Regions from separate parts of the Aliidiomarina sp. genome, predicted to be linked through region 1. Evidence: predicted binding sites of a transcription regulator. Region 1 holds the regulator's gene; each other region holds the start of a gene.
The links. Region 1 encodes LexA, which represses DNA repair genes until DNA is damaged. Its sites were predicted from a motif close to TACTGTATNNNNATACAGTA; they were not measured.
Positions count from the first base shown of each region.

Region 2: a site for LexA is predicted at 1,916-1,935, ahead of uvrD (DNA helicase II). Genes of this name have one in related genera too.
Region 3: a site for LexA is predicted at 3,215-3,234, ahead of recA (recombinase RecA). Genes of this name have one in related genera too.

Region 1 is NZ_JBLRWZ010000030.1:13,940-20,147, forward strand. It holds gene ctaD (cytochrome c oxidase subunit I) at 1-482, opposite strand, end outside; gene coxB (cytochrome c oxidase subunit II) at 494-1,636, opposite strand; gene ACNA7P_RS08755 (hypothetical protein) at 2,046-2,474, opposite strand; gene lexA (transcriptional repressor LexA) at 2,471-3,094, opposite strand; gene plsB (glycerol-3-phosphate 1-O-acyltransferase PlsB) at 3,253-5,691, shown strand; gene ACNA7P_RS08770 (polysaccharide deacetylase family protein) at 5,761-6,208, opposite strand, start outside.
Region 2 is NZ_JBLRWZ010000014.1:8,119-14,326, reverse strand. It holds gene uvrD (DNA helicase II) at 1-1,855, opposite strand, end outside; gene ACNA7P_RS05395 (HAD-IA family hydrolase) at 2,006-2,728, opposite strand; gene xerC (tyrosine recombinase XerC) at 2,763-3,653, opposite strand; gene ACNA7P_RS05385 (DUF484 family protein) at 3,655-4,440, opposite strand; gene dapF (diaminopimelate epimerase) at 4,437-5,264, opposite strand; gene lysA (diaminopimelate decarboxylase) at 5,267-6,208, opposite strand, start outside.
Region 3 is NZ_JBLRWZ010000016.1:40,775-46,982, forward strand. It holds gene mutS (DNA mismatch repair protein MutS) at 1-2,443, opposite strand, end outside; gene ACNA7P_RS06040 (CinA family protein) at 2,654-3,160, shown strand; gene recA (recombinase RecA) at 3,274-4,323, shown strand; gene ACNA7P_RS06050 (DUF885 domain-containing protein) at 4,492-6,208, shown strand, end outside.

The DNA of each region.
Region 1 (6,208 bases):
CTGTAAGTAGTAGAAAGTGGAGCATAGAAGGTCCAGCCGAATGCTGGGGCACCACCGGGCATAAAGAATGACGATAGCATAATCAGAAAAGCAAATGGTAAGATCCAAAATGACCAGTTGTTCATGCGTGGTAACGCCATGTCCGGCGCACCAATCATCATTGGAATCATCCAGTTGGCTAAACCAACAAATGCTGGCATTACCGCACCAAATACCATAATCACACCATGCATGGTGGTCATTTGGTTGAAGAAATGCGGATCAATAATTTGCATGCCTGGCTGGAACAATTCGGCGCGAATCATTAACGCCATGCTGCCGCCTAACAGGAACATCGCAAAACTAAACCATAAATACATCGTACCGATATCTTTATGGTTGGTAGTAAATAACCAACGTTTAATACCTGTTGGCTTGTGGTCGTGATGATCGTGATCATCATGCGCCGCTGGGGCGCTATGGGTATCAGTAATAGTGCTCATAGCAATGCCCCCTATTGGTTACCTTGAATGTGATTGTGGATATCCGCAGCTTGCACAACATCGCCAGTATCGTTACCCCACGCATTGCGTTGGTAGGTAACAACTGCTGCAATCTCACTCATACTCAAACTGTTTCGGAACGATTGCATTGCGCTGCCAGCCACGCCGTTCACCACCACATCAATATGGCGCGCGCGATCATTCAACGCCACTTCTGATCCGGCAATCGCCGGGAACACTCCGGGAATACCTTGGCCGTTTGGCTGATGGCATGCCGCACATTGGGAAAGGTGAATTTGTTGACCAATGCGCATAAGCTCGTCTTTATCCATTTCCATAGACAATAAACGCTCTTCTTCAGCACGGCGTTCAGCTAAGCGCTGTTCTTCACCTTGAATCCAAGCCTCGAAGTCGGCTGGTTCTTTGGCAATCACCACAATCGGCATAAAGCCATGATCACGGCCGCACAGCTCAGCACATTGGCCACGATAAATGCCTGGCTTATCTACGCGAGTCCATGCTTCGTTGATATAACCCGGGTTGGCATCTTTCTTCACTGCAAACTCAGGCACCCACCAAGAATGAATTACATCGTCTGAAGTAATCAGGAAGCGAACCTTTTTCCCGGTTGGGATCACTAATGGGCGGTCCACTTCAAGGAGATAGTTCTCAGTTTGCGGTAAGCGGCCATAAATCTGTTCTCGAGGAGTTGCCATGTTACTCAGATATTCAACATCGTAATCCAAGTAGCTGTAATGCCAACGCCATTGCGAACCGGTAACCAGAACACTGAGATCAGATTCACTGGTATCGTCCATTTTGATCAATGTAATAGTTGCCGGTACGGCCATCCCAATCAAAATCAAAAATGGGATTACTGTCCACGCAATTTCAACCTTTACGTTGTCATGGAACTTCGCTGGTTCAACACCACGGCTTTTGCGATGCCGAACGATTGAAATGAACATTGCAGTGAAAACCACTACGCCAATAGCAACGCAAATATAAAAAACCAACATGTGCAGATCGTACACTTGCCGGCTTATATCGGTTGCACCACGGGTAAGATTTAACTGGCTTGGTTGCGCCGAAGCAATGGTTGCTGTGAACAACGCTATCGCACCGACGAGCAGGCTCGTTAGTCTCACTTTCACTCGACTTCTCCTCTTATTCTTAGGCATCTTCAGGTGCTGGGGGCAGAGTATGAAGATTTCGAAGAACAAAGAGGTTAGCAAGGCAGGAACAACATTTCCCCAAAAAATCCCAATGCTTGCATAACCTTTTGTTATTATTTTTTGCCTTAATGGCAATTATTGTTTAGGTATTATCAAGTCGCTGAAACGAATTACTTAGGTATTACGCACATAAGTATACTTCTTCGTAACCACAGCGGGTTATTTGATGTGGATCAAAATACCACCAAAAATGTTAATAAAAAAGGGGTTGTTGTTAACAACCCCTGGGGAAACTCCAAAATTTTTGGAGTGAGTGGAGACGGAATGTTTGTTTTTTAAACAAAGCTGTTCATTTAATAATCTCGCTAAGATTTCTTAGTGCTTGTTTTTAATGCACCGCAGCTGGTTGATAATCAGGTGCAAAGATAAAGTTCAACGCTTTGCTGGCTTTTGCCGCCAATTGAATCCGCTGCTTATCACGGCCGCTATAAGGTGTTAACCAAGCGATAACAAGTTGGCTATTATCAATAAGTAACGCCTGTTCCGTAGCCCACAACGCGGTTTCGCTGTTGCTAGTAGACACCTTACGAATGCGATCTGGCCGAATACCTGCCGCGATAAGCTGAGCGATAAGTGTACGCGGGGGCTTACCGATTACAGTAACCCATTGGTCATCGCGCTTACGCATCGTGCTTAAGGTTGCCCAAAGTTGCTGATGCATTGCTTGTTCAGAAACATTTACACATTGAGTGGCAGTATTTTCGTTGCCCCAAACCCCAGGGTGGGCAAATTTCCGAGCTAAAGAAGAATAATTCATAACCAGCCTCCATTGCGAATTACACCTACGGCCAACCCTTCAATGGTCATAAACTGTTGGGTTAGATCTACCTGAATAATCGAAAACTCTTCGTTTTCGGGATGCAGGAGAACCATATTTCCGCGGCGTTCAAAGCGTTTTACGGTAACGTCGTCTTCCACACGGGCAACAACTATTTGGCCATTGCGGGCTTCGTTGGTTTTATGTACTGCAAGGATGTCATTATCAAGGATGCCGATTTCTTTCATGCTCATCCCATTTACCCGAAGCAAGAAATCGGCATGTGGATGAAACATCGATTGATCTACTTGATAATGCCCTTCGATGTGCTGTTGCGCTAATATCGGCTCACCGGCAGCTACCTGCCCTATTAAAGGTAAGCCAAGGTTATCCACCAAAGTGGCGTCTTCTTGAATTAGGCGAATACCACGCGACATGCCAGGCATCATTTCAATCATGCCTTTTTTCGCTAAAGCCTTTAAATGCTCTTCAGCTGCATTCGCCGAACGAAAACCTAAACGCTGAGCAATTTCAGCACGCGTTGGTGGCATACCTGTTGCTTCAATATTAGTGCGAATCATATCGAGAATTTGTTGCTGTCTTGGCGTTAACGGACGCATATCATCACCTGTTTATTCATACAGTACACTGTTAGTATATACAGTAATCCATACAGCGCAACTTTTTTTGAACAATTTTTGCCAGAGCAGCAACAACCCGTTAAAAATGATATTCTATGCGCAATATATGGGTTGCTTGGTTAGCTGCCGGAGAAGAAATGAGAACAACATCGTTAATGTATAAATTGATTCGCCTACCTGTAAGTTGGCTCACCAAGGTTTCAGCGATCGCTGACGAACATGAGCAAAAGCCTTCGGCGCCAGACCACGTGGTGTACGTAATGCGTAGCCCTTCTGCCACCGATCTTGTGGCGGCACGGAAAGCAGCTCACGCTTTACAGTTACCCGATCCAACCGAGCCGCTAGCGCTGAATGGCAAGCTTTATGATCGGGTGTTGTATCTGGAAGACCCAAAACGCAGGTTGGGGCAAACACCGCAAGATGCATTCGTGGAGTTACTCAACCTACATCAGCAGAATTCCAGCTACAACGTACATATGTACCCAATAGGTCTTTTTTGGGGCCGTGAGCCTGGCCGTGAGCATAATGAAGGCCGCACCATGACCGCGGATATCGAAGTTCCCGGCAAATTTCGTAAGTTTTGGTTGGTGTTATTTTCTGGCCGCAATATTCTGGCTCGAGTTTCACGGCCGGTAAGCTTACGTACTATGGCCACAAGCCACGCCAGTGATGTGGAACTTGCCCATAAACTTACTCGCGTTGCTCGCACCCACTTTGCCCGCCTTCGCTATGCAGTTGCGGGGCCTAAATTACTCGGGCGCGAAGCAATGATCCAAGAGCTATTGGAATCTTCCGCGATTCGAGCAGCCATCAACGAAGAAGCTCGCGCAAAGAAAATTACTGAAGCACAAGCAGTAAAAAGAGCGCGTAGTTATTTACATGAAGTTGCCGCTGATTATCGAGAGGGCTTGGTGCGCTTCGGCGATCATTTCCTTACTTGGTTATGGAACAAAATCTATAACGGCATCACCGTTAAAAACGGCGATATCATTCGGAAACTAGCCCAAGATGGTCATGAAATTGTTTATGTTCCTTGCCACCGCAGCCACATGGATTACTTGTTATTAAGTTATGTAATCTACAAAGAAGGCTTAGTACCGCCGCACATTGCTGCTGGAGTAAACTTAAATTTCTTCCCAGTAGGCACAATATTTCGCCGCGGTGGCGCCTTCTTTTTACGCCGTAGTTTCCGTGGTAACAAACTGTATTCCACTGTGTTTCGTGAATATCTCACCCGATTATTTCGCAAAGGTTATGCGGTTGAATACTTCATGGAAGGTGGCCGCAGCCGCACCGGTAGGCTATTGCAGCCGAAAACTGGCATGCTCGCAATGACCCTACAAAGCCAGTTACGCGGCGTGAATCGGCCAGTTACATTTGTGCCAGTATATCTGGGCTACGAACATGTAATGGAAGTAGCTACTTACCATGGCGAACTCAAAGGCGCGAAGAAGGAGAAAGAATCGGTATTTCAAGTATTCGGAATTCTACGCAAATTACGCAACTTTGGCCACGGGTTTGTAACCTTTGGCGAGCCACTGCGGCTTTCCGAGTATCTTGATAACACGCAGCCTGATTGGCGTGATTCAGTTACCCGTGGAGCTGAAGAACCAGCGAAACCACGTTGGTTAACGCCAGTTGTGAATGATTTAGCTGATATTATGATGCGCCGCATTAATGACGGTGCAGCGTTGAATAGCATTAACTTAACTGGATTAGTACTGTTAAGCGCTGAGCGCCACACATTAACTAAAGAAGAGTTACTTGCGCAAATTCAATGCTACTTAGCGTTGCACCGCGAGGTTCCTTACAGCAATGATATCCATGTACCCGAATGGGAAACTGAAGCGCTGTGGGAGCATTTAACAAAGATGGATAAGTTAGCGATTAGCGAAAACAACGCTGGTTCAGTGGTAGCGCTCGATCAAGTACAAGCGGTAACCCTAACCTATTATCGCAACAATATTCTGCACATGTTTATTGTGCCGGCACTGCTCGCGCGCTTTGCACGCAAAGGCGAAAAATTCACAGCAGTAGAAGCTGCACAGTTTATGCAAAAGGTATTCCCACTGTTGGAAGCCGAGCTGTTTGTTAATCGCCACAGTAGTGAAGTTCCGCTTTGGGTAGCTGCACTTTGCGAGGAGTTTGTGCGCCAGCAATGGCTGGTGGAGAATGATGGTAGTTATACTATTGTTGGCCGTAATACACCGGGTTACGTGCAGCTAACCTTACTGGCGAATGCGGCTGAAGAAACCCTGGTTCGCTACGCTATTGTATTTGAGTTATTACAACAATCGGATGCGCTTTCGCGCAATGAGCTGGAACAGTATAGTGAACAGGTAGGTTCGCGCGTAGGAACACGGCACGGTATTGATGCACCAGAATTTTACGATAAGCGCGTGTTCAGTACTTTGGTAAGTACCCTGAAATCTGAACGCTACGTTCACGTAACGGATGCCGGCGATTTCACCTCTGATGAGCGCACGGCAATTCTTAGTGATGAAATAGATGTGCTACTGGGTAGCCAAGTGCAACAAACCATCCGCGATTCCGTGCAGCGTATTTTAGCAAAATAACAATCTCTGCTCGTGCGCAACTTACAAAGGGTTCCATCGCAAGGAGCCCTTTGAGTATCAAAAAACCGATTAATCTGGCCACGAACCTTGTGCATCGGGGCGAATCCACTGCATAGAATACCAATAGAAACGGCCAGGTTTTGCGCGGCTTGGTGCTGTGCAGTTATACCTGCCGCGGCCAATAGCCAATGGCTCGGTAGCCTGAATAGTAAAGGTATGATCATCCTGCCAATTTGGGCTATGCGGTTGCCCGCCGATAAAGCAATTTACCTGATTAGGATGAAAATCACTGATATCAACAGTTAGGGTGAGTTCGGGTTTGGTTTCATCGTGGCGTAATAGTGTATCGCGATACTGCACATCCTTCACCGGTAACGATAGTGCCGCCATTTTTGTACCCAAGGTATGCAAATTTGCATACATGCCTGCGGCCGCAAAACGGGGAATTGCGCGCATATCACTGGTAGCCCCAAAACCACCAGAATGCTGGCCGAAGCCAATAAAGCCGAGCTCGGCT
Region 2 (6,208 bases), on a different contig from region 1:
ATAAGCGCCTACTTTCCGCGTAGGTAAGAATGAGCTTTTCCATGGCTCGGGTCATGCCCACATAACAAAGCCGCCGCTCTTCTTCCAGCCGCCCAGGTTCTCCTGCCGACATTTGTGAAGGAAAGGTTCCTTCCTCCATGCCGGTCATGAATACCAAACGGAATTCCAGCCCTTTAGCACTATGTAAGGTCATCAGCTGCACCGCATCTTGATATGCATCCGCTTGCTCTTCACCCGATTCTAATGCAGCATGAGCGAGAAATTCGGCCAGAGGGGTTATGCCTTCCTCGCCAGTAGGGGCAAACGTTTCCGTAGCACTTACTAGCTCTTGCAAGTTTTCTACGCGAGTTTCTGCTTTATCACTTTGTTCGGCTTGGTACATTGCCAACAAGCCACTGCGCTTCATTACAGTATCCGCTTGCATGGAAAGTGGCTTATCTGTGCAGTGATCTTCGAGCTCATTAATTAAATCCAAAAAGCCTGCCACTGCGCTTTTTGCCCGGCCACTCAGCAGCGATTCCTGCACCATAACGCGAGCCGCATCCCACATCGTAAGCTGCCGACCGCGAGCTAATTCGCGCACTAATCCAAGTGTGCGTTCGCCGATACCCCGGGTGGGTGTATTCACCACACGCTCGAACGCGGCATCATCTTGGCGATTGCTCAGCAAACGCAAATAGGCCACGGCATCTTTCACCTCTTGGCGATCAAAGAAGCGCAAGCCACCATAAATGCGATACGCCAACCCTGCGTACAACAAGCCTTCTTCCAGCACCCGCGATTGCGCATTATTACGATATAACAATGCCACATCACTAAGCGCGCCGCCTTGATCTTGCCAGCGCTTAATTTGGCTCACAATGTAACGGGATTCTTCTTGTTCATTAAATGCCGCATACAGGGAAATTTGCTCACCCTCTTGGCCTTCGGTCCATAAATCTTTACCAAGCCGATCGCTATTATTACCGATTACTTTGTTGGCAGAATTCAAAATGGTGGCCGTAGAGCGATAGTTTTGCTCTAAACGGATTGTTTGCGCGTTGGGGAAATCACGTAAGAAATGTTGCAGGTTTTCCACCTGAGCCCCACGCCAACCGTAGATCGATTGATCATCATCACCAACAATCGCCACATGGTTTTCTTGCCCCGCAAGCATGCGTACCCAGGCATACTGAATTTGGTTCGTATCTTGGAATTCATCTACCAAAATATGCCGGAACCGGCGCTGGTAATGCTCGCGCACATGTTTGTTATCGCGTAATAGCTCGTGTACGCGCAATAAGAGTTCGGCAAAATCTACCAAACCCGCTCGATCGCAAGCCTCTTGATAAGCGCGATAGATTTGCAACTGGGTTTGCTCAGTAGGATCAAAGGTATCAATGTGCTGCGCCCGCAAACCATCGTCTTTCTTGGCATTGATGTACCATGCTGCTTGCTTAGCAGGCCATTGCTTTTCGTCTAAATTAAGCGCCTTAATGGTGCGTTTCAGCAGGCGCTGCTGATCATCCGAATCGAGGATTTGAAAGTTCTGCGGCAAACGCGCGTCTTGATAATGCGCTCGCAATAGCCGATGAGCTAGGCCATGGAACGTACCTATCCACATACGCTGCACATCACGGCCAAGCAGTTTTTCTACGCGCCCGCGCATTTCCGCTGCAGCTTTATTAGTAAATGTTACCGCCAATATCGACATGGGTGAGTAATTCATTACTTGAATTAACCAAGCAATACGATGCACCAATACTCGAGTTTTGCCGCTGCCCGCTCCCGCCAGTACCAGCATATCTTGCTCGCCGGCACTAACCGCCTCACGTTGGCGATCATTTAAGCCATCTAAAAGATAAGAAACATCCATTGGGGTACCTTTATTCATATCGGGCGGTTTTGGTTTTCAGCGCTGTTAAGTGAGCAATGTTACTGTATAAAAAACCAGTAGGCAATGCGCAATTAACGCATTTGAGGAGGCCGTGTTGGTAGCTGAATTCTAGGAAAAAACTGCGTTAAGCTAACGTGGTAATAAGGCAGCAAGCGCCTGCACATCGCTAATGGTGGCGTGCGGTAAGCGAGTAGCTGGGCCACTTTCCGCTTTCCCTGAAGCCGCGGGTTGTAGCCAAATCGCTTGTGCTCCGAACGTATGCGCTCCTTGCACATCACTTACCGGATGATCCCCCACGTGCAGAAGTTGCCCCGCATCACGTAACAACAAATGCTGCGCTGCTGCAGTAAACATATCACTGAAGGGTTTACCACGCAGGCCATTACCCGGCTGATACGCCGCTTGAAAGTAATCACCTAAACCAATTCGCTGTACATCGGCATTACCGTTACTAATGGCTACTAACGGATAAAACTCTGCTAACTGCGCCAGCAGCGCATGTACTTCAGGGGTTATTTCTACGCGATTACGTGCACTTAAAAACTCGGCCATGGCTGCCCGCGCTGCGCGCTCTGCATCAGCAATACCATACTGTTTAAGCGTGCGTTGCAGGGTGGCCATCCGTAACGCAGTCATGTTACTGGCCAATTCCGCATTCTCGGCAGCAACTTGATTACGCAGCGCTCGCCACGCCAATACATCAAGCTCAGCGGTTTGCGGGTAGGTATCAGCGAGAAAATCAGCCACATGCTGCTCAGCACGCAACATTACCGGCACGTTATCGTACAACGTATCATCAAGATCGAAGCTAATTGCCGTGAACGGCCGCAAACGTTGGTGAAATTGCCACATAACTGCTCTTCTCTGTAACTACTCTGTTGTTCGCTTAGCGCCGTTTCGCGCGCGGGTGCGCTGCATCATAAACTTCAGCTAAACGTTGAAAATCTAAATGTGTATAAATTTGTGTGGTGCTCAAATTGGCGTGCCCAAGCATTTCTTGTACAGCACGTAAATCGCTACTGGCTTCCAACATATGGGTGGCAAAGCTATGGCGTAATTTATGCGGGTGTAAATTATCAAATAGGCCTTGCTCTACTCCCCACTTCTTCAAACGCAGTTGCACCGATCTAGGAGTTAAGCGCTTTTGCTGTTTACTTAAAAACAATGCAGGTTGATCACTGCTAGGCCAAGTATTGCGCTCAGCAAGCCATTGCCGCAGCCATTTCGCGGCTTCCTTACCATAGGGCACAATGCGGGTTTTATTGCCTTTACCTGTAACACGGAGCTCACGGTCGGGTTGAATATCGTTTACGTTTAGCGAAACCAGCTCTGCTAAGCGCAAACCACTGCTGTACATGAGTTCAAACATCGCCCGATCGCGCAGCGCCAACGGATCATCGGCTGGAAACTCTAATAGCTGCAAAATTGCATCAATATCGAGGTTTTTCGGTAATCTTTTCGGGGATTTCGGTGCTTTTACTACTTTCGCAGGATTGGCACTCAGTTCACCGCGTGCCACCAGTGCATCAAAAAATGTGCGAAGGGCGGCCAAACGTTGGTGCAAGGTACTTGGCCCTGCACCCGCATGCCGCCAAGCCATTACTAAGCGCTCTACAGTAGTTACATCTACTTCTTGCCAACGTTCCACACCAAGCGCTTCTAACTCTACAATAGCTTTGGTTAACTGCCGTTGATAGCTTCCCACGCTGTGTGTGGAGTAGCCGCGCACGTCGCGTAAATAATCTATAAAGCGGGTTACTTCAGCGGCTAATGTCATATTAGCGTTCTGTGTTACTGGCTATGCTACTAACCGCGGCAGATTCCTTTGCATTGGCTGCGAGATTTTCAGAGGAAAGCATGCCAGGTAGTAAGAAGCCCAATAATACCTGTAATTGGGAAATAAGCAGGAAATCCATAGCCGGCTCAAAGTGCAATGAATCTCGGCTACCCACAGCCAGAATACCTAGCTCGCCTTGTGCACCTAACTGCAATAAGGCCGCCGATTGCACTTGCTGTTCGGCACTAAATAGTAACTTTTGTTCATCTTGGCTTAAGCGCCCTAAGTACACGGGCTGCCCTTGAAAGCGGCGAGATAATAATTGTTTGTGGGTGTCAGCAGAAAACTGATACTGCTCTGGCACAGCCAAGGCATTATCAAACAGCTTCAGGCTACACGCGGTTAAACCCATTTCTTGGGTAAAGGTATTTTCCAATACCGCCACTAATTCAGCAAAGCCATTGGCTTTTAACAGTTGTTGATAGAGATTGCTGTAGCGCCGAAACAATAGTTCATTATGCTGAGCGTTGGCCATTAACGCTGTAATTTCATCTTCTAAAGCAGCAATCTTGTCGCGTAGCGCACGCTGTTGGCGTTCAATCAAAGAAACCGAGCCTTGCGCCTGATGCTTCATATTTAAATGCGCCAGTACCTCTGGCTGTTGCTCGAAGAAATCTGGGTGGCTTTGTAAGTAATCAACCACCATTGCAGCATCAAGCTGTGCAACCGCTTGCATTGATTCAGTAACTGCCACTTTGTTCACGCTTGTTGCTTTCTTATTGCTCATAATGCCATTTGTCCATCAAATACATGTTCAGTAGGGCCGCGCATCCATAACCGCCCCCCAGGTTGCCAACTAATTTCTAGCTTACCACCAGGTAACTCTACCGTTACTGGTGAATTCAATTTATTTTGCTGTATGCCCCATACCGCCGCGGCACAGGCCCCGGTGCCACACGCTTGAGTTTCGCCTACGCCGCGCTCGAATACCCGTAATTTCGCCGAATTCGTACCGGTAATTTGCATAAAACCAATGTTTGCACCTTCAGAGAACCGTTCATAACCTGTAAGTAGAGCACCCACTTCGGCCACTGGTGCGGTATCCACATCGTCTACTAACATTACACAATGTGGGTTGCCCATACTGAGAACGCCCACCAAAAAGGTTTGCTCATGCGCTCGCAATATATAAGTGGTTTCAGCTTTATTCGCCCGAAATGGAATTTTGCTCGGCTCAAAAATAGGCTCGCCCATATCCACATTCACTTGCCCATCTGCTTCCAGGCGAATTTGTATCACGCCTTTCTTCGTACTTACTTTAATCTCGTTTTTATTGGTAAGGCCTTTCATTTTCACAAACCGGCCAAAGCAACGAGCACCATTACCACACTGCTCTACTTCTGAACCATCAGCATTAAAAATTCGATAATGGAAATCCACATCAGGATCATACGGTGGCTCAACTAACAGCAGCTGATCAAAACCAATACCGCGATGGCGATCGGCCAAAGTAGCTATTTGCTCACGGTTCAAAAAAATGCTTTGGGTAACACTATCAATTACCACAAAATCATTGCCTAAACCGTGCATTTTTGCAAAGTGAATCAGCATGTTTATCCTTCAGAAGCGGGTATCAAACTTTCACCACGCCACACATCTTCAAGCGTTTCCCGCGCCCGAATCAAGAACGCTTGATCACCGGCAACCATTATTTCGGGCGGCCGAGGGCGAGTATTATAATTAGAGCTCATAGTGAAACCATAGGCTCCCGCGCTTTTAACTGCTAGTAAATCTCCGGCAGCCACTCGCATCGTTCTATTTTGGCCAAGAAAATCACCCGTTTCACATACCGGGCCAACCACATCACCATGTACTTCTGGCGCATTTGATGCAGCCACGTTCACAATATCGTGATGGGCTTGGTACAACGAAGGGCGCAATAAATCATTCATGCCCGCATCAACTATAATAAAATGTTTATGGCCGTTAAACTTTAAGTATTCCACTTTTGTAAGTAATACACCTGCATTAGCAACAATAGCTCGGCCTGGTTCTAAATACAGGGAAAGATGCGGATAATCGGCTATCCGTTTCAGCATGGCTTGAATATAACTTGCTACCTGAGGCGGCTCTTCATCTGTGTAAGTAACACCCAAACCGCCCCCCATATCAATATGCTGTAAGTGAATGCCCACTTCGGTAAGGCTATCTACCAGCGCCAGCATACGCTCAAGGGCTGCTAGGAAGGGTTCAATCTCGGTAAGCTGCGAGCCGATATGGCAATCTGCACCCACGATTTTGATACCCGGCAGCGTGGCAGCCCGCTGATAAGTAGCAAGTGCTTCTTGCATGGGTATGCCAAATTTGTTGTCTTCCAAGCCAGTGGCGATATAGGGATGGGTTTTCGCATCTACATCTGGGTTTACCCGAAATGAAATGCGCGCCGTGTGTTGCATTGCGGTAGCAATGGCACTGATACGTTCCAGCTCGGCATCCGATTCCACATTAAATTGGCCAATACCAAGTTCCAGCGCATAACGAATTTCTGCATCAGA
Region 3 (6,208 bases), on a different contig from region 1:
CAAGGGCTAAGCTGGCCTGTTGTGCTACCGGTGCGCTAGCCACAGCAACGCCATCATTCTTTTCTAAGTTCGCCAAACACTCTTTAGCCCGCGATAATACCGTTTCCGGCACCCCAGCAAGGCGCGCAACTTGAATACCAAAGCTGCGGCTCGCGGCGCCTTCTTTCACATGATACAAAAAGGCGATGGTGTCGCCGTGTTCAACTGCATCTACGTGCATATTCACGGTATTTTCGAGTTGCTCCGCAAGCTGAGTTAATTCGAAGTAATGGGTGGCAAATAAGCACATCGCACCACTGCGGCTTAATGCTTCTGCACTGGCCCAAGCCAACGACAAACCATCGTAGGTAGATGTTCCCCGGCCAATTTCATCCATCAACACCAACGAATGCGCGGTAGCATTGTGCAAAATATTTGCCGTTTCGGTCATTTCTACCATAAAGGTTGAACGGCCTGAGGCTAATTCGTCGGCGGCACCAATACGAGTGAAAATCCGATCAACCGGGCCAATACGTGCAGAACGAGCGGGCACGAAACAGCCAGTATGGGCCATTAACGTAATCAACGCGGTTTGCCGCATATAAGTAGATTTACCACCCATGTTCGGTCCGGTAATGATATGTAATCGGCGTTGTTGATCAAACTGCACGGCATTGGCAATAAATGGTGTATCTGCAAACGCTTCAACTACCGGATGGCGGCCGTTTTCGATATACAATTCGTTTGCATTGGTGAACTGGGGCTGGCTGTAATTTAAAGTTATTGCGCGTTCAGCGAAGCAGCAGAACACATCGAGTTCGGCAAGTTGATATGCGCAAGCTTGGAGTTCCCCTAAAGGCTGCTGCAGTTCATCCAGAATTGCTTGATACAACAGCTTTTCTAATGCTAAAGCTTTACTTTGGCTCTGTAACACCTGATCTTCAAAAGTTTTCAATTCAGGGATAATGTAGCGTTCGGCGTTCTTCAGAGTTTGCCGGCGCTGGTATTCTGGCGGCACTTTATCCGCAGCAAGGCGGCTTAACTCGATATAAAAGCCATGTACTTTGTTATAGCCAATTTTTAAATTAGCAATGCCAGTGCGTTGCCGCTCGCGCTCAGCAAGAGCTTCTAATTGTGCCGTACCACCCGCGCTAAGCTCACGAAATGCATCGAGGTCGGCGTTATAGCCTGATCGAATCACATTACCATCGCGAATCAACACCGGCGGGTTGTCGTCTATGCTTTGGCAGAGCAGGTGGTGATAATCACTAAACTCACTAAATTCCGGCACGTGTGCGGTTAATTTAAACTCGCGAAGGTGTTGGTTGATGTTGGGTAATAATGCTAACGCTGCTCGTAGGCGCGTTAAATCACGCGGTCGAGCGGTTTGTAATGCTACTCGTGAAAGGATCCGCTCGAGATCGCCAATGTCGCGTAAACATAATTGTAGTGCCGACCAAGCTTCTGAATTTTTTAATAACGCAACGGTATCTAAGCGCTTCTGTAACCGTTTGGTGTCACGCAATGGCCGATGTAACCAACGTTTCAATAGGCGGCTGCCCATCGCCGTTTTAGTGTAATCAAGTACTGCCGCCAAGGTATGGTTTTCACCGCCTTGTAGATTGGTGGTTAATTCGAGATTACGGCGCGTAGCGCTATCCAAGTGAATAGCATCTCGGGAAAATTCCTGCTGAATGTTCTGTAAATGGGGCAGGGCTGAGCGTTGGGTATCTTTAATGTACTGTAAAACACAACCTGCAGCGCCAATGCCAGGATGCTGTTTATCAAGGCCAAACCCGGATAAATCGTGGGTGGCAAACTGGCGGAGTAAACTTTGCTCAGCACTATCACTACTAAATTCCCACTCCGGTCGTCGGCGTAATCCTTTAATCGTTTTTGCTGGTGCTGGTAGTTGCAGTGATTCGGGGTAAAGTAATTCTGCGGGCTGTAATCGTTCGAGCTCACTTAGTAATGCATCTGTATTGGCAAGTGCAGCTACAAAGAATCGCCCACTACTGATGTCTGCCCCTGCTAAGCCCCAGCGTTCATCGGCATGCTGGCAAATAGCCACTAGTAAGTTTTCGCGGGCGGGCTCTAGTAACGCTTCATCGCTCACGGTGCCAGGAGTTACAATACGCACTACTTTGCGATCTACGGGCCCTTTACTGGTAGCTGGATCGCCAACTTGCTCGCAAATGGCAACAGATTCGCCAAGTTTGATTAATCGTGCAAGGTAGCCCTCTACTGCATGATAAGGTACGCCGGCCATAGGGATAGGATTACCGCCAGAGCTGCCGCGCTGAGTTAGGGTTATATCGAGAAGATCTGCCGCGCGTTGTGCATCATCATAAAACAACTCATAAAAATCACCCATGCGATAAAACAACAGAATGTTTGGATGCTCAGCTTTGAGCGCCAAATACTGTTGCATCATTGGCGTGTGTTGAGGTGTTGGTTGTGGCATTCGTTTTGGCGTCCTTTTCGGTATTCTTAGCGGCAGTCTGCGAAAACACAGTGCCCTTGTTTTTCGTTATAATTTTATTAGCTATGGCAATTTCGCCATGTTGTTACTACATGATCCAGTTTTCAGCTACAAATGCCAAGTATAAATTAGCAATCATTATGAACCTTAGATATTCTTAAATGACATGAGTGCGTAAGTAGGGAGTGATTTATGGAAGCAAACGCAGTACACGGCTCGGCAATCGAGAGCTTAGTACAAAAATTGGCCTCGCTATTAACTACAAAACAGTTTCGTTTAGCTACTGCAGAATCGTGCAGTGGTGGTGGCATTGCTAGTGCTTGCACCGATTTATCAGGAAGCTCGGTATGGTTTGCAGGCGGAATTGTGAGCTATAGCAACCAAGTAAAACAACAACTGCTACAAGTGCCCGAGAGCGTTATCACTAGCTATGGTGCGGTATCAGCCGAATGCGCAGCAGCAATGGCTGCAGGTGCGATGTACGCACTTGGCACCGATATTGCCGTGAGTACTACAGGTATCGCAGGGCCTACCGGTGGCTCGAGCGAGAAACCAGTTGGCATGGTGTGTTTCGGTATTGCTACTGCGAATAACACATGGACCGATATCCAGTACTTTAGCGGTGATCGTTATCAAGTACGGCAGCAAACCATTGCTCATGCACTCACTTTACTAGTTAATCAACTTAATGATTTATAAGAACTTTATAAAATAAATCGGTTTTTTTTGTAAGAAATTGCCAAAGTCACTTGATACTGTATGTATCCACAGTATACTACTGATTATCAACTGCAAAGAATTTGGAGCTAAGCATGAGTGTTAATGAAAACAAGCAAAAAGCGTTAACCGCAGCCCTAGGGCAAATCGAGCGTCAATTTGGTAAAGGCGCAATTATGCGGTTAGGCGATAACCGGGCAATGGATATTGAAGCCATTTCAACAGGCTCGTTAAGCCTTGATATCGCACTTGGCATTGGTGGTTTACCTTGTGGTCGGGTAATTGAAGTATATGGCCCAGAATCAAGTGGTAAAACAACATTAACGTTACAGGTTATTGCTGAAGCGCAACGCATGGGTAAAACCTGTGCCTTCGTTGATGCGGAACATGCACTAGACCCTATTTATGCAGAAAAACTTGGCGTTAATATTAACGATCTATTAGTTTCTCAGCCTGATACCGGTGAACAAGCGCTAGAAATTTGCGATATGTTAGTTCGCTCAGCAGCAGTAGATGTAATTGTTGTCGATTCCGTTGCAGCACTTACTCCAAAAGCGGAAATTGAAGGCGAGATGGGTGATTCTCATATGGGCTTACAAGCACGCTTAATGTCACAAGCATTACGTAAGCTTACAGCGAATATTAAAAAATCAAATACCATGTGTATTTTCATTAACCAAATTCGAATGAAGATTGGGGTAATGTTCGGTAACCCTGAAACCACTACTGGTGGTAATGCACTGAAGTTCTACGCCTCGGTTCGTTTAGACATTCGCCGCACTGGCGCGCTTAAAGAGGGTGATGAGATTGTTGGTAATGAAACCCGTGTGAAAGTGGTGAAGAACAAGGTTGCACCACCATTCAAGCAAGCAGACTTCCAGATTATGTATGGTAGTGGCATTTCGAAAGAGGGTGAGCTGATAGATCTTGGTGTAAAACATAAAATTGTTGAGAAAGCTGGTGCGTGGTACAGCTATAAAGGCGATAAGATTGGCCAAGGTAAAGCAAATTCAATGAGTTATTTGCGTGAAAATAAAAATATCTCTGCAGAAATTGAAAAAATCCTCCGTGATATGTTGTTACTTAAACCGGTGCCAGCTGAAGATGATCCAGCGCTTACAACTCCGGCAGAAATTGAAGAGTAACCTTACGTTTTAAACAGAGTATTTCGCTTGAAAACCGCTTTTATAGCTTAGTTGCTGTAGGGCGGTTTTTTTATTTCTGTACAATATGCTAAGTGCTAGATGCGAGCTGCTGTTTATGCCATTCTTTGTAGTTATCAATTTATTATTTTTACGTTAGGTGAAATAACCATGAAAAGTGTTTGCAGTTCTTCCCTAGGTGGGTTTCAAGCCATGCTTATCGGTATGCTCTCGATTTTGTTTGTTGCGGCGTGCACTCCGCAATCCACGCAACCGAGTGAACGCCAGGTTGCACAGTGGGTTGAACAGTTAAATACAATTTATGATGAATACTTTCAGGCAAATTTAGAACTTGAGCCCCTAGGTGCTACATATCTAGGCGAGCACAAATACAATAACCTGCTCCCGGATACTCTTAGTAGCGAACACCGTGAACGGGTGCGAATGCTTGAAGAGGAATACCTCGCTAGCGTGCAACGATTCGCATTTGCATACTTGCCGGAAGATGCGCAATTGAGCTATCAGATTTTTGTTCGCGATCGGGAAATGGCGCTCATGGCATTAGAGCATCCTGCTCACTTAATGCCGCTCAATCAGTTTTACAATATTGCTAATCAACTCGCTATTTTAGGGTCTGGTACCTCTGCGCAACCATTTCAAACCGCCCAAGATTACAGTATGTGGGCTGAGCGTATGCGAGCGATACCAAACGTGATTGATGGTGTGATTCGGAATATGGAAGAGGGCATGGCGCAAGAAGTGGTGCAGCCACGGGTACTTATGGAGCGAGCACTAGATCAAATAGCCGCGCATTTGGTAGATGATTTAACCGATAGCTTATTCTATCAGCCGATTCATACCATGCCGGAAGCATTTAGTGAGCAAGAGGTACTGTACTTCAGTGAATTATACGCAAACTTGATCACCGAAACTGTATTACCCGCCTATCAAGCCCTGTATGATTTTGTACGTGATGAATACATGCCAGCGGCTCGCGTAGATAGTTATGGTATTGGCGCACTTCCTGGGGGCCAAGAATGGTATGCCTATAACGTACGCTGGCGCACTACTACGGATTTAACAGCGGCAGAAATCCATGCTATTGGCGAACGGGAAGTAGCGCGTATTCAAGATAACATTAGAACGGTGATGCACGAGGTTGGTTTTACTGGCACTTTGGATGAATTTTTCGCGTTCACTCGTGATGATGAGCAATTTCATTATGCTAGCCGCGAGGAAATGTTGCAGGATTATCGCGCCTTCGCTCGTGCGGTAGAAGAAACAAGCGAGCTGTTATTTTTCCCAGAGATGTTACCGAAAGCTGATTATGAAATTCGTGCAGTGGAAGAGTTTAGAGAACGTAGCGCCAGTTCGGGAAGCTATTCTGTGCCATCTGAAGACGGCTCAAGACCCGGGATATTTTACCTCAACACCTATAATCTGGCAGCCCGACCTACCTGGGCGAAAGCCGCTTTAACCCTACATGAAGCGGTACCAGGGCATCATTACCAACTAGCATTGCAGCGAGAAATGGATTCACTGCCGCCGTTTCGCAAGTTTGGCGGCGAAACGGCATTCATTGAAGGTTGGGGATTATATGCGGAATCACTTGGTGATGAACTTGGTGTGTATGGCCCATATGATAGGTACGGTGCGAATATTGCTGAGTTGTGGCGCGCTATTCGTTTAGTAGTGGATACAGGGATTCATGCCAAGGGCTGGAGCCGCCAGCAAGTGCTTGATTACATGTACGCCAATGCGCCCGTAGCAGAAGCTCGCGCAGTTTCCGAGGCGGAGCGTTTTATGGCGTTGCCGGGCCAAGCTTTAGCTTACAAAATTGGCCAGTTAAAGATTCGTGAGTTGCGTAATTACGCAGAGTACGAACTGG